Regions from separate parts of the Arthrobacter sp. UYEF3 genome, predicted to be linked through region 1. Evidence: riboswitches for the same ligand, from Rfam matches in the RefSeq annotation. Region 1 holds a riboswitch; each other region holds the start of a gene.
The links. A riboswitch is a leader RNA that binds a small molecule or an ion and turns the genes downstream of it on or off. The one in region 1 is predicted to bind S-adenosylmethionine.

Region 2: it holds a riboswitch for S-adenosylmethionine, as region 1 does, so the genes downstream of both, ABIB14_RS00330 (aminotransferase class V-fold PLP-dependent enzyme) here and ABIB14_RS12450 (DUF1737 domain-containing protein) in region 1, are expected to answer to the same signal.
Region 3: it holds a riboswitch for S-adenosylmethionine, as region 1 does, so the genes downstream of both, metX (homoserine O-acetyltransferase MetX) here and ABIB14_RS12450 (DUF1737 domain-containing protein) in region 1, are expected to answer to the same signal.

What each region holds. Positions count from the first base shown of each region.
Region 1 is NZ_JBEPNK010000016.1:77,529-83,416, forward strand. Features, by position in the region: gene ABIB14_RS12440 (O-succinylhomoserine sulfhydrylase) at 1-926, opposite strand, end outside; gene ABIB14_RS12445 (rhodanese-like domain-containing protein) at 923-1,342, opposite strand; gene ABIB14_RS12450 (DUF1737 domain-containing protein) at 1,339-1,605, opposite strand; SAM riboswitch class IV at 1,619-1,732, opposite strand; gene ABIB14_RS12455 (ATP-grasp domain-containing protein) at 2,035-2,982, shown strand; gene ABIB14_RS12460 (glycosyltransferase family 2 protein) at 2,966-3,571, shown strand; partial or broken gene ABIB14_RS12465 (formyltetrahydrofolate deformylase) at 3,568-3,781, opposite strand; gene ABIB14_RS12470 (PucR family transcriptional regulator) at 3,866-5,401, opposite strand; gene ABIB14_RS12475 (purine-cytosine permease family protein) at 5,545-5,888, shown strand, end outside.
Region 2 is NZ_JBEPNK010000001.1:78,171-84,058, reverse strand. Features, by position in the region: gene rsgA (ribosome small subunit-dependent GTPase A) at 1-536, shown strand, start outside; gene hisN (histidinol-phosphatase) at 619-1,431, shown strand; SAM riboswitch class IV at 1,536-1,649, shown strand; gene ABIB14_RS00330 (aminotransferase class V-fold PLP-dependent enzyme) at 1,683-3,101, shown strand; gene ABIB14_RS00325 (class I SAM-dependent methyltransferase) at 3,210-3,968, shown strand; gene ABIB14_RS00320 (Nramp family divalent metal transporter) at 4,067-5,362, shown strand; gene ABIB14_RS00315 (metal-dependent transcriptional regulator) at 5,373-5,888, shown strand, end outside.
Region 3 is NZ_JBEPNK010000004.1:38,052-43,939, forward strand. Features, by position in the region: gene ABIB14_RS03835 (hypothetical protein) at 178-396, shown strand; SAM riboswitch class IV at 454-569, shown strand; gene ABIB14_RS03840 (bifunctional o-acetylhomoserine/o-acetylserine sulfhydrylase) at 631-1,947, shown strand; SAM riboswitch class IV at 2,007-2,122, shown strand; gene metX (homoserine O-acetyltransferase MetX) at 2,136-3,338, shown strand; gene ABIB14_RS03850 (MFS transporter) at 3,503-4,885, shown strand; gene ABIB14_RS03855 (LysR family transcriptional regulator) at 5,004-5,888, opposite strand, start outside.

The DNA of each region.
Region 1 (5,888 bases):
GCTTTCATTTGCCGGGCGGCCAGTTCGTACTGCGGGTGCGAGGCCAACAGCGGGTACCTCACCCAGCCCACGGCCGGCTGCTCCTCAAGCCATTGGGCAAGCCGCAGCGCGGAGGCCGAGGAATGGTTGACCCGCAGCGCCATGGTCTCCAGGCCTTTGCTCAGCACCCACGCGTTGAAGGCGGAGAGCGCGGGGCCGGTGTGGCGCATGAGCTGCTTGACCGGGCCCTCGATGAACTCCTTGCTGCCCAGGATCGCGCCGCCGAGAACCCGGCCCTGACCGTCGATGTGTTTGGTTCCGGAGTACACGATCACATCCGCGCCCAGCTCGCCGCAGCGCTGCAGCAACGGGGTGGCGAAGACGTTGTCGACCACTACGGTGGCGCCGGCGGCGTGCGCCAGTTCGCTCACGGCCGCGATGTCCACGATTTCCTGCATCGGGTTCGACGGCGACTCGAAAAACACCGCCGTCGTTGGCACCGCCAGCGCCGACCGCCACTGCTCAAGGTCCGGGCCGTCCACAAAGATAGCCTCCACCCCCCAGCGCGGCAGGATCTCATTGAGGATGACGAAGCAGGAGCCGAACAGTGACCGGGCGGCGACGACGCGGTCGCCCGCGGCCAGCAGCGCCCCAAGGGCGGTGAATACCGCGGACATGCCCGACGCGGTGGCGAAGCATGCCTCGGTCCCTTCCAACAGTCGGAGCCGTTCCTGGAAGGTGGCTACGGAGGGGTTGCCGTAGCGGGAGTAGACGAAGCGTTCGTCCTCGCCGCTGAAGGCCCGCTCCGCGGCGGCGGCGGATTCGTAGACGAAGCCGGAGTTCAGGAAGACCGGCTCGGTTGTCTCCTGGAACCCGGTACGGTCGAGGCCGCCGCGGACGGCCTGGGTTTCGGGGCTCCAGCTCAGGGCATCGGGATTAAAACTCATTTCGTGCTTCCACCGCTGGTGGGGAGGCCACGGTTTTTCCAGCCGTTCACGGTGCGGGCCCCGGACCGGTCAGGTTCGCCCTCGAAGCCCTCCAGCACGTTGTAAGCGGTGTAGCCGGCCGCGGCAGCGGCGTTCGCGGCGGCGACCGAGCGCACGCCGGAGCGGCACAGGAAGACGAGTTCGGCGTCGGGTGCGGGTGCCTGCTCTCGAAGCTGCGCCAGGAACTGCGGGTTGGGGGTTCCTCCGGCGAGGTTCCACTGGACGAACAGCGGATCCCGCCGGCTGTCGGTGGCCGATGTGGTGACCGGTACGCCGACCTGTTCCCATTCCGCCTTGGTGCGAACGTCCACCAGCGTGGCGCCGGCGCCAAGTTTGGCCCAGGCCTCCTGCGGGGTCAGGTCTGCGGCGTAGCTCATGCGCGGCACTCGCCGTCGGCGCCGGCGATTGCTGCCGGCAGCACCACGGCCTGGGCAACGATCACGGCGCTGCCGTCGAAAGTTGCGGCGGGGCTGCCGTGCAGGACATAGCCCTCGGCCAGCGCGGCCGAAACGCGCTCGCAGAAGCTGCGGTCATCGGGACCGGTGAACAGGCGGTAGGCCAGTCGTTCTCCGGCGGCCGCTCGGGGCACGGCAGGGGCGGGGGCTGTGCCGGGCACAGCGGGTGCGGACGCGTCAGGCATGACGGAACTCCTTACTTCACGCTTGCAGCTCGAATGGTCGATTGCCGAGTTTTCACCTGAGGCACCCCGCCGCGAAAGGGAGGGTTGCCGCCCGGCAAGTCAGGGCTTGGCGCCGGGGCTCATTACTCACAAAAAATCTAACACCGACGACGGCGGCAGCCACCGCCGCCGTCGTCATGTGAGGTCACGTGGCACGGGGCCCGCGGCATTCCGGGACACAGGCCCGGGCAGCTCAGTAGTACCTGAACCGCGTGTGGGGGCCCAAGGCGCATATTCGGGTAGCCCCTACTCGGGCTATCCGATAGGTCTCTCATTTTTACTGAGGGGACAAGTCCATCCACCAGTTTTGTCCGGTGCAGCACTGGGGCGGCCGGAACTTCAACGAAGGAATTGGATTTTTATGGTCACTATTCACCAACAGGACCCGCTGTGAAGCCCCGCGCGCTCGTCACGGGCGCCGGCGGGCCGGCGGGACAGGCCATCACGACCCAGCTCAAAGCGCGGGGTGTTCCGGTCCTGGGTACCGACATCCGTGAGCTTCCGGAAGGCGCGGGCGTCACCGTGGTCCGCGTACCCGAGGCATCGGACCCGGAGATGGTCCCGGCGCTCCGTCGGCTGGTGGCCGTCGAAGACGTCAACCTCGTCATTCCCACCGTCGGCGAGGAACTGCCGCAGTTGGCGGCCGCCCGGGCCGGGTTCGGCCCCGACGTCCGCGTCGTCATCGGCGACCCTGGGCCGGTGGCGCTCGCCGGCGACAAGCTGTATACCGCCTGGCAGTTGCAGTCGGCCGGTGTGCCCGTCCCCCGGTTCGGGGTTCCGCGGGACTTCGCCAGCGCGGACGCCGCCATGGAAGCCCTGGGCGGCCCGGTGGTTGTCAGGCCCCGAACCGCCGGGGGCTGGCGCGGTGCGATTTTCGTCGACGGCAGCGGGGAAGTGGACTGGCACCACCTGCCGACCGGCCAGATCGTGCAGGAATTTATTCCGGGAACCGAGTACGGTCCGATGGTTTTCGGAACACCGGCGCACAACGCCGCGCCGCCGTTCGTCATTGTGGTCGAAAAAACGGAAATGGCCCACGGGATCGCCGGCAATGCGTCGGCTGCCCGCAGGGTCGAGGCGGGGGAAGCCATCGACGCGGGGAATGCGGCGCTGGCCGCGGTCCGCGTGCTGGGGCTGACCGGCCCGGTCGACGTCGTTGTCCGGCGCCGTGCGGACGGGACCCCGGTGGTGCTCGAAGTCAACGCCCGGTTCGGCGCCAACAGCGGGCTCGTCCCGGAGCTGCTCGACGCCGTCCTGGCATCCTTCGCGCTGCCCTCCTTCAATCCGGGATCCTTCCGGCAGGCTCCGGCGGCGTATGCCCATGTCGCTGTGGTTTGAGATCCGCGGCGCCCTGCGCCGCCGCGGGGAGCCCACCCTGCTGGACGAATGGCCCGCGGTGTCGATCATCGTCGCGGCCTTCAACGAGGCGGGCGTTATCGAGGACTGCGTGCGGTCCATCCAGCTGACCAGCTACGACCGCTACGAAGTGGTGCTGGTCGATGACGGCTCCACCGACACCACTGCCGAACTGATGCGCGGCCTTGCCGGGGCCGATCTCCGGATCAAGGTCCTCGGCCAGGCCCACGCCGGCACGGCCGCTGCCTTGAACCTGGGCCTGCGGCACGCCGCGGGCGAGGTTGTGATGCTTGTCGACGCGAAGGGCGTCCTTTCCCGGCACACCGTCAAACGGATGCTCCAAGGCTTCGGTGACTGGCGCACCGGTGCGGTCTGCGGTGACCGGTGGCCGGTCAAGCTGGACCGGCTGCTGACTCGGAAGGCGGCGCTTAACATCCGGGCCTATCGCCGGTCCGTGCTCGAGGACGCCGGGCCGTTCCGGGAAGACACAGCGGACGTGCGGTCGGACCTAACCCGGCGGGTGCGCCGTGCCGGGTACCTGGTAGGCTCCGCGCCTGGGCACTGGGACTAGCGCGGCACCACTGTCCTCCTGCCCTGCAGTATGACGCGGCCTTCGCAGTGCCAGCGGACCGCATCGGATAGCGCTTTGCACTTCCGTGTCCCGCCCGGCCGCCACCCGTTCGTCGGGGCCGAAGGTGTGGTTTACCTCCACCACCTGCTGGGAGAGGATGGGCCCTTCGTCGAGTTCCGCGTCGACGTAGCGGGCGGTGGCACCGACGGTGAAGCCGAACGGGCCGCGGAACTGGCCTTTGAGCACGTCACCAGCTTCGAGAAAACCATCCGCCGAGTGCTCTAGGCGGCGGGCCTAGGGTGCCAGCCGGGCCGGGCGCGGGGCGGGCGACGCGGCGGCAGCCGCGACGATGTGGAGGGTCAGCAGCCGGCCGGAGGTTCGCGGGTCCCCGCCCAGCAGGGCCTGGATCTTGTTTAGCCGCTTGTGCATCGTCTGCCGTTCAACGTTCAAGGTGAGGGCCGACGCCGTCGTGTTGCATCCCGAGTCGAGCCAGCACAGCAGGGTTCCCAGCAGGGCGGTGCCGTGTTTGCGGTCCCAATCCAGCACTTCCGCCAGGCTCGATTCCACGTAGGAGTCCAAGAAGCCGGGATCGGGCACAGAATCCAGGATGCGCTGGCCCAGAAAGTCCATGGCATCGAGTACCTCGCCCGCGGCCGGCGCCCCGAGCCGGATTGTCTCCTGCGCCTCAACGTAGGAATCATGGGCGCGGAGCCCATCGGCCACGGTGGGGCCAAAGGCCGCGTAGGCTTCGGAGCCGTCAACAGCGGACCGCGCTGTCCGGAGCAGCGCGTCACGCGCCGCGTGGGCGTCTTTGCGGGCCACGGCGCACAATACCGCCCGCTCGCCGTCCCGCTGGTGGGACTTGACGTTAACTCCCGCCAGACGCAGTGCGCGTTCGACGGCGGAGAAGTTGGCGTCCCGGCCCGACGTCCGGAAGACCGCCACCACCGCGGCCTGGCCTGGCTGAAGTCCGGCCTGTAGCCAGAGCTGCCGGATGGTCGCGTCGTCGCCGCCCTCGATCACCGATTCCAGCAGGCGCGCGTCGGCGACCTGGGCCGGCGTCGGACGGAAAGCCTGTGCGAGGGCCAGAGCAAGGATGCCGGAGAGCCTGTCGGCAGCAAGCTCAAGCAGGAAGGGATCCTGCGACGCGGAACGGAGCGTCAGCTGGGCGGCCAGTTGGCCGCCGACGACGATACCGGCCACGGCTTGGCATCCTTCGTCTTTGCCCGGACCGGCCGGGCCGGCGGCACCGACGTCGCCGAAAGCACTGCCGGCGCGGCCGAGCGGTGATCCATCCGGCGCCGTCAGCGATACCTCCGCGTCCAAGGTCGTGGCCAGCATCTCGAGGATGACCGGGAGGTTCGGGCCCCTGTCCGTGATCTGGCGGGCAATCCGTCGGGAGGCGTCGTCGACCACTACGTGGGCGGCGGCCTGCTCGTTGACCACCCTGCGGTTTACTGCCTCGGCGACGTCGACAAAGGGCACTACCGCGCGCAGGTCAATCAGGGGCAGCCCGTACTGGTTGGCCGCGGCAATGAGCCATTCCGACATCGGTGCACCCTGGCCCGCCGTCTGCAGGGCCAGGGCCGCAATATTCCGTCCCGCCAGGCTGCGGATGTAGTCCTGCTGCTCCTGCGCGGGCAGGGCAAGCAACGCTTCCCCGCCGGAGAGCAGCAGCTCCCCTCCGCGCAGAAGGGGGGCAATCTCCAACACTTCGCTTGAGTGAACCCAGCGGACAACACGTTCCAGGGTGCCGGGCACGCTGCTGCGCACCACCGGGTCCGCTGCGGACAACGGCTGGGAATCGAGGACTTCTGCAAGCGTGATCATGGTATCCAAACGGTCAGCGGGCGACGTTTCGTCACCTGATATCAATTTAGTGTAATCAAAAAGCATCTAGTTTGTGGCCTGCGTCACCAATAGGCTGAAAGAACCTTCCGTTCTGCATCACAACGTAGTGAATCGAGACGCGCATGAACCTAGCTCAGCCACGGTCTCCCGAAGAGGCGACCGTCGAAGTAGAAGACGTCCTGCAGCCCATCCCGGAATCCGCACGGACCACAAAACTTTCCGGCCAGTTCTGGATCTGGGCGGGCGCCAACGTAGCCCCCATCAACTGGATCCTCGGGGCCCTCGGTATCCAGCTGGGCCTGGGTCTGGGCGACACCCTGCTGGTCCTGATCGTAGGCAACCTCATCGGCATGGCTGGCTTCGGCTTCTTCGTCATCCTCGGCCAGCGGACCGGTGCGACCGGTATGTTGCTCGCCCGGGGCGCCTTCGGCCGCCGCGGGGCCTACCTGCCGGCCGCCATCCAGGC
Region 2 (5,888 bases), on a different contig from region 1:
CATCCGGCATCGATGCCCGGTCCGACGACGGCCTGTCCGCCCGGTTGGACAAGGTCGCGGTCTCGCAGCTGCGGGCCTGCCTGGACGGTAAGGTCACCGTCATGCTGGGCCACTCCGGCGTCGGCAAGTCCACCATGGTGAACGCGCTCACCGGGGCCGAACGGGCCACCGGCGGCGTCAACGCGGTCACCGGCCGCGGCCGGCACACCTCCTCTTCGGCGCTGGCGCTGAAGGTGAACGACGCACCTGCCGGCAGCTGGATCATCGATACTCCCGGCATCCGCTCCTTCGGACTGGCCCATGTAAACCCGGACCGGATCCTGCGCTCCTTCCCGGATCTGGCGCCCGGCACCGAGGACTGCGAGCGGGGCTGCAAACACGACGCCGCAGCCGTCAACTGCGGGGTGGACGCGTGGGTACGGGCCGGCCATGCGGGCCCGTCCGGGCCGGCCCGGCTCGCCTCGCTGCGCCGGTTGCTGGGCACGGATCCGCGGATGGAAGCGCAGGAATCCAAGGAACTCGGCAGCGTCTCCTAGCAGCGTCTCCCAAACGGCGTCTCCTCGGCGGCTGCGACGTGGCCTCCCCGGCCGCCGCGCTTTTTGACGGTAGCTTGTAACCATGAGTCAACCCGCTTCGAGCTACAACGATGACCTGCGCCTTGCCCATGTACTGGCAGATTCCGTGGATTCCCAGACCATGAGCCGTTTCAAGGCCCTCGACCTCCGGATCGAAACGAAGCCGGACCTGACCCCCGTCACCGACGCCGACAAGTCCGCCGAGGAAGCCATCCGCGGTCAGTTGTCCCGTTCCCGCCCGCGCGACGCCGTCCTCGGCGAGGAGTTCGGCAGCTCCGGCCACGGCTCGCGCCGCTGGATCATCGACCCGATCGACGGCACCAAGAACTTCGTCCGCGGAGTCCCCGTCTGGGCCACGCTGATCGCGCTCGTCGATGAGGGCGAACCCGTCGTCGGCGTCGTCAGCGCACCCGCGCTCGGCAAACGCTGGTGGGCGGCCAAGGGCGCCGGCGCGTACATGGGCCGTTCCCTCGCAGCCGCCACCCGGCTGAAGGTCTCCAACGTCTCCCAGCTCGCAGACGCCTCCCTGTCCTACTCGAGCCTGGGCGGCTGGAAACAGCGCGGCAACCTCGACGAGTTCCTCGGCCTGACCGAGGAAGTCTGGCGCACCCGCGCCTACGGCGACTTCTGGTCCTACTGCCTGGTGGCCGAAGGCGCCGTCGATATCGCCTGCGAGCCGGAACTCAACCTCTACGACATGGCGGCACTGGTTCCAATCGTGACGGAGGCCGGCGGCCGCTTCACCTCGCTCGAGGGCGAGGATGGCCCCTTCGGCGGCAACGCCCTGGCCACCAACTCGATCCTCCACTCTGAGGTCCTCAAGCGCCTCAACCCGGGGCTCGACGACCTGCTGTAGCGGGCCCGCTCCAGGGAGGGCCGGCCGCGCCGTGCCGTAACATAACGCTTCACAATCCGGACTTCCCTTTTCGGTTCGGCCGGCCATGTCTTAGGCTCGGTGCAGGTCACGAGTGCCAGCGCTAAACCCCGGTTTGCTGGCCGGCAACCCTCCATTCGCGGCGGGGTGCCCCGGGTGACGACCTGGCCGGTCCGGAGCGGACACGGCAAGCGCGGATCCCTGTCAGCGGGGTCCTTTTCAAGCGAGGTCCCATGACGACTGCCACCATCCCCACCCACCCCGCCGGCCCGGAGCTTTCCGCGGCACGCTTCGACGCCGCCCGCCGGCCCCTGTCCGCGGTCTCCGGCGCCGAAATCCCGGCCCCGCTGATCCAGGGCGGCCACGTCCGCTACGCGAACCTGGATTACGGCGCCTCGGCCCCGGCCCTGTCGGTGGTCTCCGCGTTCCTGAATGAGATCCTGCCGTTCTACGCCAGCGTCCACCGGGGCGCCGGTTACGCTTCCCAGCTGAGCACCTCGGTGTACGAAAACGCCCGGAACATCGTCCGCGGCTTTGTCGGCGGACGCCCGGACGATTCCGTAATCTTCACCCGGAACACCACCGACTCGCTGAACCTGCTGGCCGGCTGCCTGCCCGTTGCCCACGGCCGGCACACGGGCGAGGTGCTCTACCTGGACATCGAGCACCACGCCAACTTGCTCCCCTGGCAGGGCGTCCCGCACCGCAGCGTGGTCGCAGCCCCTACCCTGGCCGGCACCCTGGCGCGGCTCCGTCGGGAGCTCGCCCGCGGCGGCGTAAGCCTGCTCGCTGTCACCGGCGCGTCCAATGTCACCGGCGAAATCCTGCCGATCCGTGAGCTCGCCGCCCTCGCGCACGAATTCGGCGCCCGGATCGCCGTTGACGCCGCCCAGCTGGCCCCGCACCGCCGTATCAACATTGCCGCGGACGACGTCGACTACCTGGCCTTCTCCGGCCACAAGCTCTACGCCCCGTTCGGCGCCGGCGTGCTGGTCGGCCGGCCGGACTGGCTCGACGCCGGCACCCCGTACCTGGCCGGGGGCGGCGCCGTGCGGGACGCGCGGCTGGACAGTGTCAGCTGGACCACCGGGCCGGCCCGCCATGAGGCCGGATCGCCGAACGTCCTCGGCGCGGCCGCGCTGGCCCGCGCCAGCCAGGTGATCGAGGCACTTGACGAGCAGCAGTGGCACGCCCACGAGGATGCCATCCGCTCCTTCCTGGTCGAGGGGCTGCAACAGATCGAAGGCGTGAGCGTGCACCACATCTTCGAGGACACCGCACTGGCGGACGGCCCCGGGACGATCGGGGTCGTAAACTTCTCGGTCGCCGGATACGACGCCGGCCTGGTCGCCGCATATCTGTCCGCGGAACACGGGATCGGCCTGCGCGACGGCCAGTTCTGCGCGCACCCGCTGCTGAAGCGGCTCGGTCTGCCGGCCGGTTCGCTCCGCGCCAGCTTTGGCCTCGGGTCCCGGCTCGATGACGCCCGGCGGCTGCTCGCCGGGCTCCAGGAGCTGCGGCGGAACGGCCTCGGCTGGGACTATGTCGTGGACGCCGGCCGCTGGGTGCCGGCCAACGACACCCGCAGCTACCCGCAGTGGGCTCCCAACACGCCGGGCACGGCCGGGGCCGCGCCCTGCACGCTCGACTAGCAACGGGAGCGGCCGGCGTCGGGAGCCGCTAGCACCGGGAGCGTCCTCGCCCGCCGCGTGCGGTAAATTCGATAGGTACCCAGCTTCAGCTGCCGAAGGAGATCGCACGTGGCACGGGGCGGCCCCAAATTGCACCAGGACCGGCGGCGGGAGCTTGGCCGGAGCTTCCTGGACGGCGGCGAGCACTACGACCGGGTCCGGCCCGGCTACCCCGAGGACTCAGCCGACTGGCTCGTGCCGGCGGCGGCCAGCGACGTCGTCGACCTGGGGGCGGGGACCGGCAAGTTCACGGCCCTGCTGGTTGCGCGGGGGCTCCGGACCGTGGCCGTGGACCCGTCGCCGGACATGCTGGGACAGCTGCGCCGGGCCCTGCCGGGCGTGACCGCGGTCGAGGGCACCGCCGAACACACGGGCCTGGCGCCGGCGGCGTACGACTTGGTTACAGTGGCACAGGCCTGGCACTGGTGCGATCCACTGCTGGCCAGCACCGAGGTGGCGCGGATCCTTCGCCCGCACGGCGTTCTCGGCCTGATCTGGAACCAGCTCGACACCTCGGTCCCCTGGGTGCACCGGTTGTCCCGGATCATGCATGCCGGCGACGTCCACAAACCGGACTTCAAGCCGCCGTTGGGCCCCGGATTCACCGGGCTGGAGAGTCATCTCACCCGCTGGGAGGAGCCCGTGGGCACGCAGGACATTCTGGAACTGGCGAAGTCACGCAGCTACTACCTGCGCGCCGGCGAGGACACCCGTGCCAAGGTGCTCGGCAACCTTGACTGGTACCTCCACACGCACCTGGGGCACGACGGCGGGGAAATCCTGCTGCTTCCCTACCTGACGCAAAGCTGGCGCGCCACCAAGGCCTGAGGTGGCGCCCGCATTGCGCGGAACAGCGGCCGCGCCTAGTATTTCGGTGTACCTAACTTTTCGATATAGGCCGACAGGAACTTTCATCGGAGCCCGCAGTGCTTGACGTCACCGGACACGAACCCCCGCCCGCAGGGCAGCCGCCTGTCCGCAGGGTCCGGGGCCGACGCCGCGCCCTCCTGGGACTGCTCGGCCCGGCGTTTGTCGCTGCCATCGCGTACGTGGACCCCGGCAACGTGGCCGCCAACCTCACCGCCGGGGCGAAGTACGGTTACCTGCTGGTCTGGGTGCTCGTCGCCGCCAACGTCATGGCCGTGCTGGTCCAGTACCAGTCCGCCAAACTCGGCATCGTCACCGGCAAGAGTCTTCCCGAGATCCTCGGCGAGCGGCTCAGGCCGGCCTCGCGCAGGGCCTTCTGGGTCCAGGCCGAAATCGTGGCCGCGGCCACCGACCTGGCCGAGGTGGTGGGCGGTGCGGTGGCCCTGTACCTGCTCTTCGGACTTCCACTCCCCCTCGGCGCCATCATCGTCGGCGGCATGTCCATGGCCTTACTTGTCGTGCAGGGCCGCAACCAGCAGCGGCCCTTCGAGTTCGTCATCATTTTCCTGCTGGGCATCATCACCGTCGGATTCCTGGCCGGGCTCTTCATCAGGCCGCCAGACCCGGGCGGCGTCCTGGCCGGCCTGGTGCCCGGCTTCCAGGGGCCGGACACGGTGCTGTTGGCCGCGAGCATGCTCGGCGCCACCGTGATGCCGCACGCCATATATGTCCACTCGGCGCTGTCCCGGGACCGGCACCGCCCGGACCCGCACCTGCATGTCCCGCCCCATGCCCTCGCCCGGCTGGTCAAGGCCACACGCTGGGACGTGATCGTGGCGCTCGCCGTCGCGGGCATCGTCAACATCGGCATGCTACTGCTGGCCGCGTCCACCCTGTCCGGCGTTGACGGAACGGATACCATCGAGGGCGCCCACGCCGCCATTACGGCCAGCCTCGGCCCGGTGATCGGCGTGGTCTTCGCCGTCGGCCTGCTCGCCTCCGGCCTGGCCTCCACCTCCGTGGGCTGTTACGCCGGCGGCACCATCATGCAGGGCCTGCTCAAGATCCGGATTCCGCTGCTGACGCGCCGGCTGCTCACCTTGATCCCCGCTATCGTCCTGCTGTCCGTCGGCTTCGACCCCACCTGGGCCCTCGTGCTCAGCCAGGTGGTGCTCAGCTTCGGGATCCCCTTCGTCCTGGTCCCGCTCGTGGTGCTGACCAGCAGCAAGTCCTTGATGGGAGGATTCGTTGACGGGCCGGCGCTGCGCACCGCCGCGATCCTCAGCGTGATCCTGGTGGTCGCTCTGAACCTGGTCCTGCTGTGGCTCACCTTTTCCGGTGCCGCCGGGCGGTAGGCTTGGGGCCGTGAAGACCAGTCCGCCATCCTCCTCGATCGAGGACTACGTCAAGGTCATCTATTCCTTCACGGAGTGGCAGGACAAGCCCATCAGCTCCACGCAACTGGCCCAGCGCCTGGGCGTGGCCAATTCATCGGTCTCCGAGATGGTCCGCAAGCTCAAGGACCAGGGCCTGGTGGACCACAAGCCGTACAGTGCCGTCACCCTGACCGACGATGGCGTCCGGCTGGCCCTCTCAATGGTCCGGCGGCACCGGCTGATCGAGACCTTCCTGGTCCAGGAACTCGGCTACCGCTGGGACGAGGTCCACGACGAGGCAGAACTCCTTGAACACGCCGTCTCGGAAACCTTCATCGAGCGGATGGCAGCGAAGCTGGGAAACCCCGTCCGGGATCCCCATGGCGATCCGATTCCGGCCGCCGACGGCTCGGTCCTGATGCCGCCGGCTTACCGTCTGAATGAGCTCGACGACGGCCATACCGGCCGGATCACCCGGATCAGCGATGAAAATCCGGAATTGCTG
Region 3 (5,888 bases), on a different contig from region 1:
CTCTCAGCTTAGGTGACCCTAACCATTACGGAAGGTCATTCTGGCCGTCTGTACGGGCGCGGCTAGGCGGTCTGTAGCCAGCCGCTGGTACGGATGCCCCGGCGGAGGGATTCCGGCGACGGCTGTCCCGGGCCGCTGTCTCCCGCCGGGTAGATCCGGCAGGCCAGGGCCGGCTTGGTGCTGATCGGAAACAGGTCGTGGCCGCCGATGCTGAAGGTCGGGAATCCGCAGAAGGAATGGGCAGCGGCGTCGGCATCGGTGCTGCGGGGCGCCGTTGCGGGCCGGCTGCTGCTGGCGGTCCTCGCAGCGGATCCGCACGGCCAGAATGACGCCGGAGGCAGCGGTGAGAGCGGCGACGACGGCAATGGCGGGTCAGGCCGGCGCCGACGAGCGTGACTTCATCTTCGTCATAAAGCTATCCAGACGCCAGTGGGCCTTCCTAAACTAGAGCCAGGTCATGAGCGCCAGCATCAAGCCCCGGCTTGCTGGCCGGCAACCCTCCTTGCGCGGTGGGGTGCCCCGGGTGAAGACCTGGCCGTCCGGCGTCCGCCGGAAGGCAAGCGCGGCGCCAGAGCCGTCCGGGCCCAGGAGGCCAGGGCCGGCCTGTGCCCGGACACAGGGAGTTCTCCAATGTCTAACGCCTGGTCATTTGAAACACGCCAGATCCACGCCGGCCAGGAGCCGGACTCAGCCACCGGCGCCCGGGCGCTGCCCATCTACCAGACGACGTCGTTCGTCTTCCCCAGCGCCGAAAGCGCAGCCAACCGCTTCGCGCTCGCCGAACTAGCCCCCATCTACACCCGAATCGGCAACCCCACGCAGGACGCGGTGGAGCAGCGGGTCGCCAGCCTGGAGGGCGGACTCGGAGCCCTCCTGCTGAGCTCCGGCCAGGCCGCCGAAACCCTCGCCATCCTCAACATCGCGGAGGCCGGGGAGCATGTGGTCGCCAGCCCCAGCCTGTACGGCGGCACGTACAACCTGCTGGCGCACACGTTGAAGAAATTCGGCATCTCGGTGACCTTTGTGGCGGACCCGGACAACCTGGAGCAGTGGCGTGATGCCGTGCAGCCGAACACCAAGCTGTTCTTCGGCGAGGTAGTCTCCAACCCGCGCCAGGATGTGCTGGACCTCGAAGGCGTTGCCGGCGTGGCGCACCATGCCGGGGTGCCGCTGATTGTGGACAACACGCTCTCCACCCCGTACCTGATCCGGCCGATCGAGTGGGGCGCCGATATTGTGGTGCACTCGGCCACCAAGTACCTCGGCGGCCATGGCACTGCGATTGGCGGCGTGATCGTGGACTCCGGGAACTTCGACTTCGGCAAGGACCCCGAGCGCTTCCCGGGCTTCAACACCCCGGACCCCACCTATAACGGACTGGTTTACGCCCGGGACCTCGGGGCGGACGGAGCCCTGGGAGCGAATCTTTCCTACATCCTCAAAGCCCGGGTCCAGCTGCTGCGCGACCTCGGCTCGGCCGTCTCGCCGTTCAACGCCTTCCTCATCGCCCAGGGCATCGAGACGCTGAGCCTGCGCGTGGAACGGCACGTCGCCAATGCCATCAAGGTGGCCGAATGGCTGGAGGCCAGGGACGACGTCGAATCCGTCGCCTACGCCGGGCTGCCGTCCAGCCCCTGGTATGAGCGCGGCCGCAAGTACGGCCCGAAGGGCACCGGCGCGGTCGTTTCCTTCACTATTGCCGGCGGAGCGGAGGCCGGCAAGCGCTTCGTCGACGCCCTCGAACTCCACTCCCACGTGGCGAACATCGGTGACGTGCGATCCCTGGTTATCCACCCGGCGTCGACCACGCACAGCCAGCTCTCGCCCGAACAGCAGGCGGTCGCCGGCGTCCACCCCGGCCTGGTCCGGCTCTCGGTGGGACTCGAACACATCGATGACATCATTGCTGATCTTGAGGCCGGGTTCCGGGCGGCCAAAATCGCCTGAGGTCACACAGCCGTCACAATCTTCGCGCCTGCCCCGCCGTCTTTCGTAGAATCGAGGCAGGTCATGAGTGCCAGTGACAGCCCCGGCTTGCTGGCCGGCAACCCTCCTCTTGCGGCGGGGTGCCCCGGGTGAAGACCTGGCCTGCCGGTCAGCTGACGGCGGGCAAGCGCAAAGAATAGGTCCCGCACATGACGATTGCCGCCACCCGCACGGGTGCACCCCACAGCGAAGCAGCGAGCCGCGCAGCCGGCGACAACACAGGCGAAAAGGCAGGCGAAAAAGCGGCCAAAATCGCGGCCCGGTCCGTCCCGGACGGGACCGTGCGGCATCTTCGAATCGGCGCTTTGGCGCTCGAATCCGGTGCCACCCTGCCGGACGCCACCCTCGCCTACGAGACCTGGGGGACCCTCAACGCGGACGCGTCCAACGCGGTTCTGATCGAGCATGCCCTGACCGGAGACACCCACGTCACCCGGGGCGCCGGCGAGGAACCGGGGTGGTGGGAGCAGCTGGCCGGCCCCGGCGCGCCGGTGGACACGGACAGATACTTCGTCGTCTCGATCAACATCCTTGGCGGCTGCTACGGCTCCACCGGGCCCTCGACGCCCGCGCCGGACGGCAGGCCCTGGGGCTCGCGCTTCCCGCTGGTTACGCTCCGGGACAGCACCGACGCCGAAGCCCGGCTCGCCGACGCTCTGGGGATCGGCTGCTGGCACGCCGTACTGGGCGGGTCCCTCGGCGGAGCGCGCGCCCTCGAATGGGCCGTCAGCTACCCGGCACGGGTCCGGCGCTGCGCCGTGATCTCGGTAGGCGCCAGCAGCACCGCCGAGCAGATTGCATTCGCCCAGGCCCAGACCCTGGCCATCCGCCAGGACCCCCACTTTAACGGCGGGGACTATTACGGCGGACCGGAGCCGCATGCCGGTCTGGCCCTGGCACGCCGGATCGCCCACATCACCTACCGCTCCGCCGCCGAGCTGGACGGCCGCTTCGGACGGAACCCGCAGGCGGCCGAGGCTCCGCTTGAGGCCGGATCGCTTGCCGGCCGCGGCCGCTACCAGGTGGAGAGCTACCTGGACCACCAGGGCAACAAACTGGTGCGCCGCTTTGATGCCAACAGCTATATCGCCATCACCGAGGCACTGATGAGCCACGATGTCAGCCGCGGCCGCGGAAGCCTGGAGCAGGCCCTCTCCCGGGCCACCGCGGAGTTTTTCGTGGCTGCCGTGGACTCGGACCGGTTGTACTTCCCGGCCCAGTCCCGAGAACTCGCCGGCGCTCTGCCGGGAGAGGTGCCGGTGCACGTGATCGAGGCTCCGATCGGCCACGACGGCTTCCTGACCGAGATCGGCCAGCTCAGCGATCAGCTGCGCGAGGGCTTCTTCGGATAGCCGGCGGCGCCATCGACTGTGCATTTTTGCAGACGCGCTCTGCGCGAATGGTCGTTGAGCCTGCGCCGATGGCAGTCCATACTCGTTGAGAATAACGCTGTGTGTCACAACTCACACAAGCCTCAGGTTCACGGGGTGTCGACGGAGACATCGAAGGAGTCCCAATGAGTACGGAAAACGCCGCCGCAAGGCGCGCAGAAGAGCCCGACGTCAAAACGTCCGGCCTGAAGAAGGTAGTGGCGGCCTCGATGGCCGGAACGGTGGTCGAGTGGTACGAGTTCTTCCTCTACGCCTCTGCCGCCACCCTGGTGTTCGGCAAGATGTTCTTCCCCAACTCCGGCACGGAACTGGACGGAATCCTAGCCGCCTTCCTGACCTACGCGGTGGGCTTCGTCGCCCGCCCCATCGGCGGCATCGTGTTTGGCCACTTCGGTGACAAATTCGGCCGCAAGCAGCTCTTGCAGCTGAGCATCATCCTCGTCGGCGTCTCCACCTTCCTGATGGGCTGCCTCCCCAGCTTTGCGCAGATCGGCTACTGGGCGCCGGCCCTGCTGGTCTTCCTGCGCTTCGCCCAGGGCTTCGCCGTTGGCGGTGAATGGGGCGGAGCCGTCCTCCTCGTCGCCGAGCACAGCCCCAGCAAGTCCCGCGGCTTCTGGGCCAGCTGGCCGCAGTCTGCCGTCCCGATGGGTAACCTGCTCGCCACCGGCGTGCTGTACATCCTGTCCTCGGTCTTGTCCTCCGCTGACTTCCTGAGCTGGGGCTGGCGGGTCGCCTTCTGGCTGTCCGCCGTCATCGTCCTGATCGGCTACTACATCCGCACCAAGGTCCAGGATGCCCCCATCTTCCTCGAGGCCCGCAAGGAGGTCGAAGCGGGCCAGAAGAGCTACGGCGTTGCCGAGGTCTTCCGCCGCTACCCCCGCGGCGTGTTCACCGCTATGGGCCTGCGGTTCGCGGAAAACATCCTCTACTACCTGGTGGTCACCTTCTCGATCACCTACCTCAAGACGGTCGTCCACGCCGACACGGCCCGCATCCTGCTGCTGCTCCTCGTGGCGCATGCTATCCACTTCGCCGCAGTGCCGATGGTGGGACGGCTCTCGGACCGGCTCGGCCGCCGACCGGTCTACATGGCCGGTGCCGTGCTGGGTGCCACCTGGGGCTTCTTCGCCTTCCCGATGATGGACACCGGAAACGACTTCGCGATCCTCGCCGCCGTCGTCATCGGCCTGCTCTTCCACGCGCTGATGTACGCGGGCCAGCCGGCCATCATGGCCGAGATGTTCCCGACCCGGATGCGCTACTCGGGGGTCTCGCTCGGCTACCAGGTGACCTCGATCGTGGCGGGCTCGCTCGCTCCGATCATCGCCGTCGCGCTGTTGAGCGAGTACAAGTCCTCCGTCCCGGTGGCGATCTACCTGCTGATCGCCTGCGTGGTCACTGCAGTGGCGGTGTTCTTCCTCAAGGAAACCCGGGGCATCTCACTGCACGACGTCGACGCCGCCGACGCCCAGGGCACCGCCGACCTGGTTGCCGCAGGCAAGAGGTAACAGGCAAGAGGTAACAGGCTAGAAGCAAATAGGCTCAACGCAGCAGCCCCTGTCCCGCGCCCTGCGGGGGACAGGGGCTGCTGCTATTTGGGTGCAGTCCTTCGCCCGCGAGGATGGCTCAGCCTGCCAGGACTTCCTGGCGTTCGGCGATCTCGGTGCGGACGGCCGCCACCACGGCCTGCACCGGCGCCGACCGCAGCGACTCCGCCCGGGCCACGGCCCAAACGGGCAGCTGGCGCTGGAAGTCGTCCGGCAGAACAGGCACGAACCCGGGCTTGCCTACCACCATGAAGTTGGGCAGCAGCCCGATCCCGGCGGCGCGGCGGACAGCCTCGAGCTGGGCGAAGATACTGGTGGCCTGGAAGCTGGAGCGCGGCATCGGCAGCTGCGTGGAGCGGTGGCCAAGTTCAGCCACCTGCAGAGCCGACTCCACGTAAGAGACGAAGCCGTGCTGCCGGACGTCGTCGAGCGTCTCCGGCAGCCCGTGCTGGCGCACGTACTGCGGGCTCGCGTAGAGCCGGAGGTAGTAGTTGGACAGGAAGATGGTCTGGGCGTTGCTGACGTCCAGGTTGCCGACCACCACCTCCAGGTCCACCCCGGACCGGTTCTGGCTGACCTTACGGGTGGCGCTGAGCATCTCCACGTTCAGCAGGGGATGTTCCTGCTGCAGCCGGACCAACGCCGGAGTGACGAATTCCGCGCCGAAACCGTCCGGGGTGCTGATCCGGACCAGGCCGGAGAGCGCGTCCTCGGATTGTGCGATCCGGTTCGTGAGCGCGCCGAGGGTGCCCTCGATCGCCTCGGCAGCGGTTACCGCCTGGCTGCCGAGCTCCGTCAGTTCCCACCCGTGCGGGCTCCGCTCGAGGGTGCGGCCGCCCAGTTGCTTGTCCAGCGCCAGGATGCGGCGGGAAATCGTGGTGTGGGTGGTGCCGAGCGTCTCGGCCACCGCGTTGAACCGGCCCAGTCGGGCCACGGTCAGCAGGATCAGCAGGTCATCCGGGCT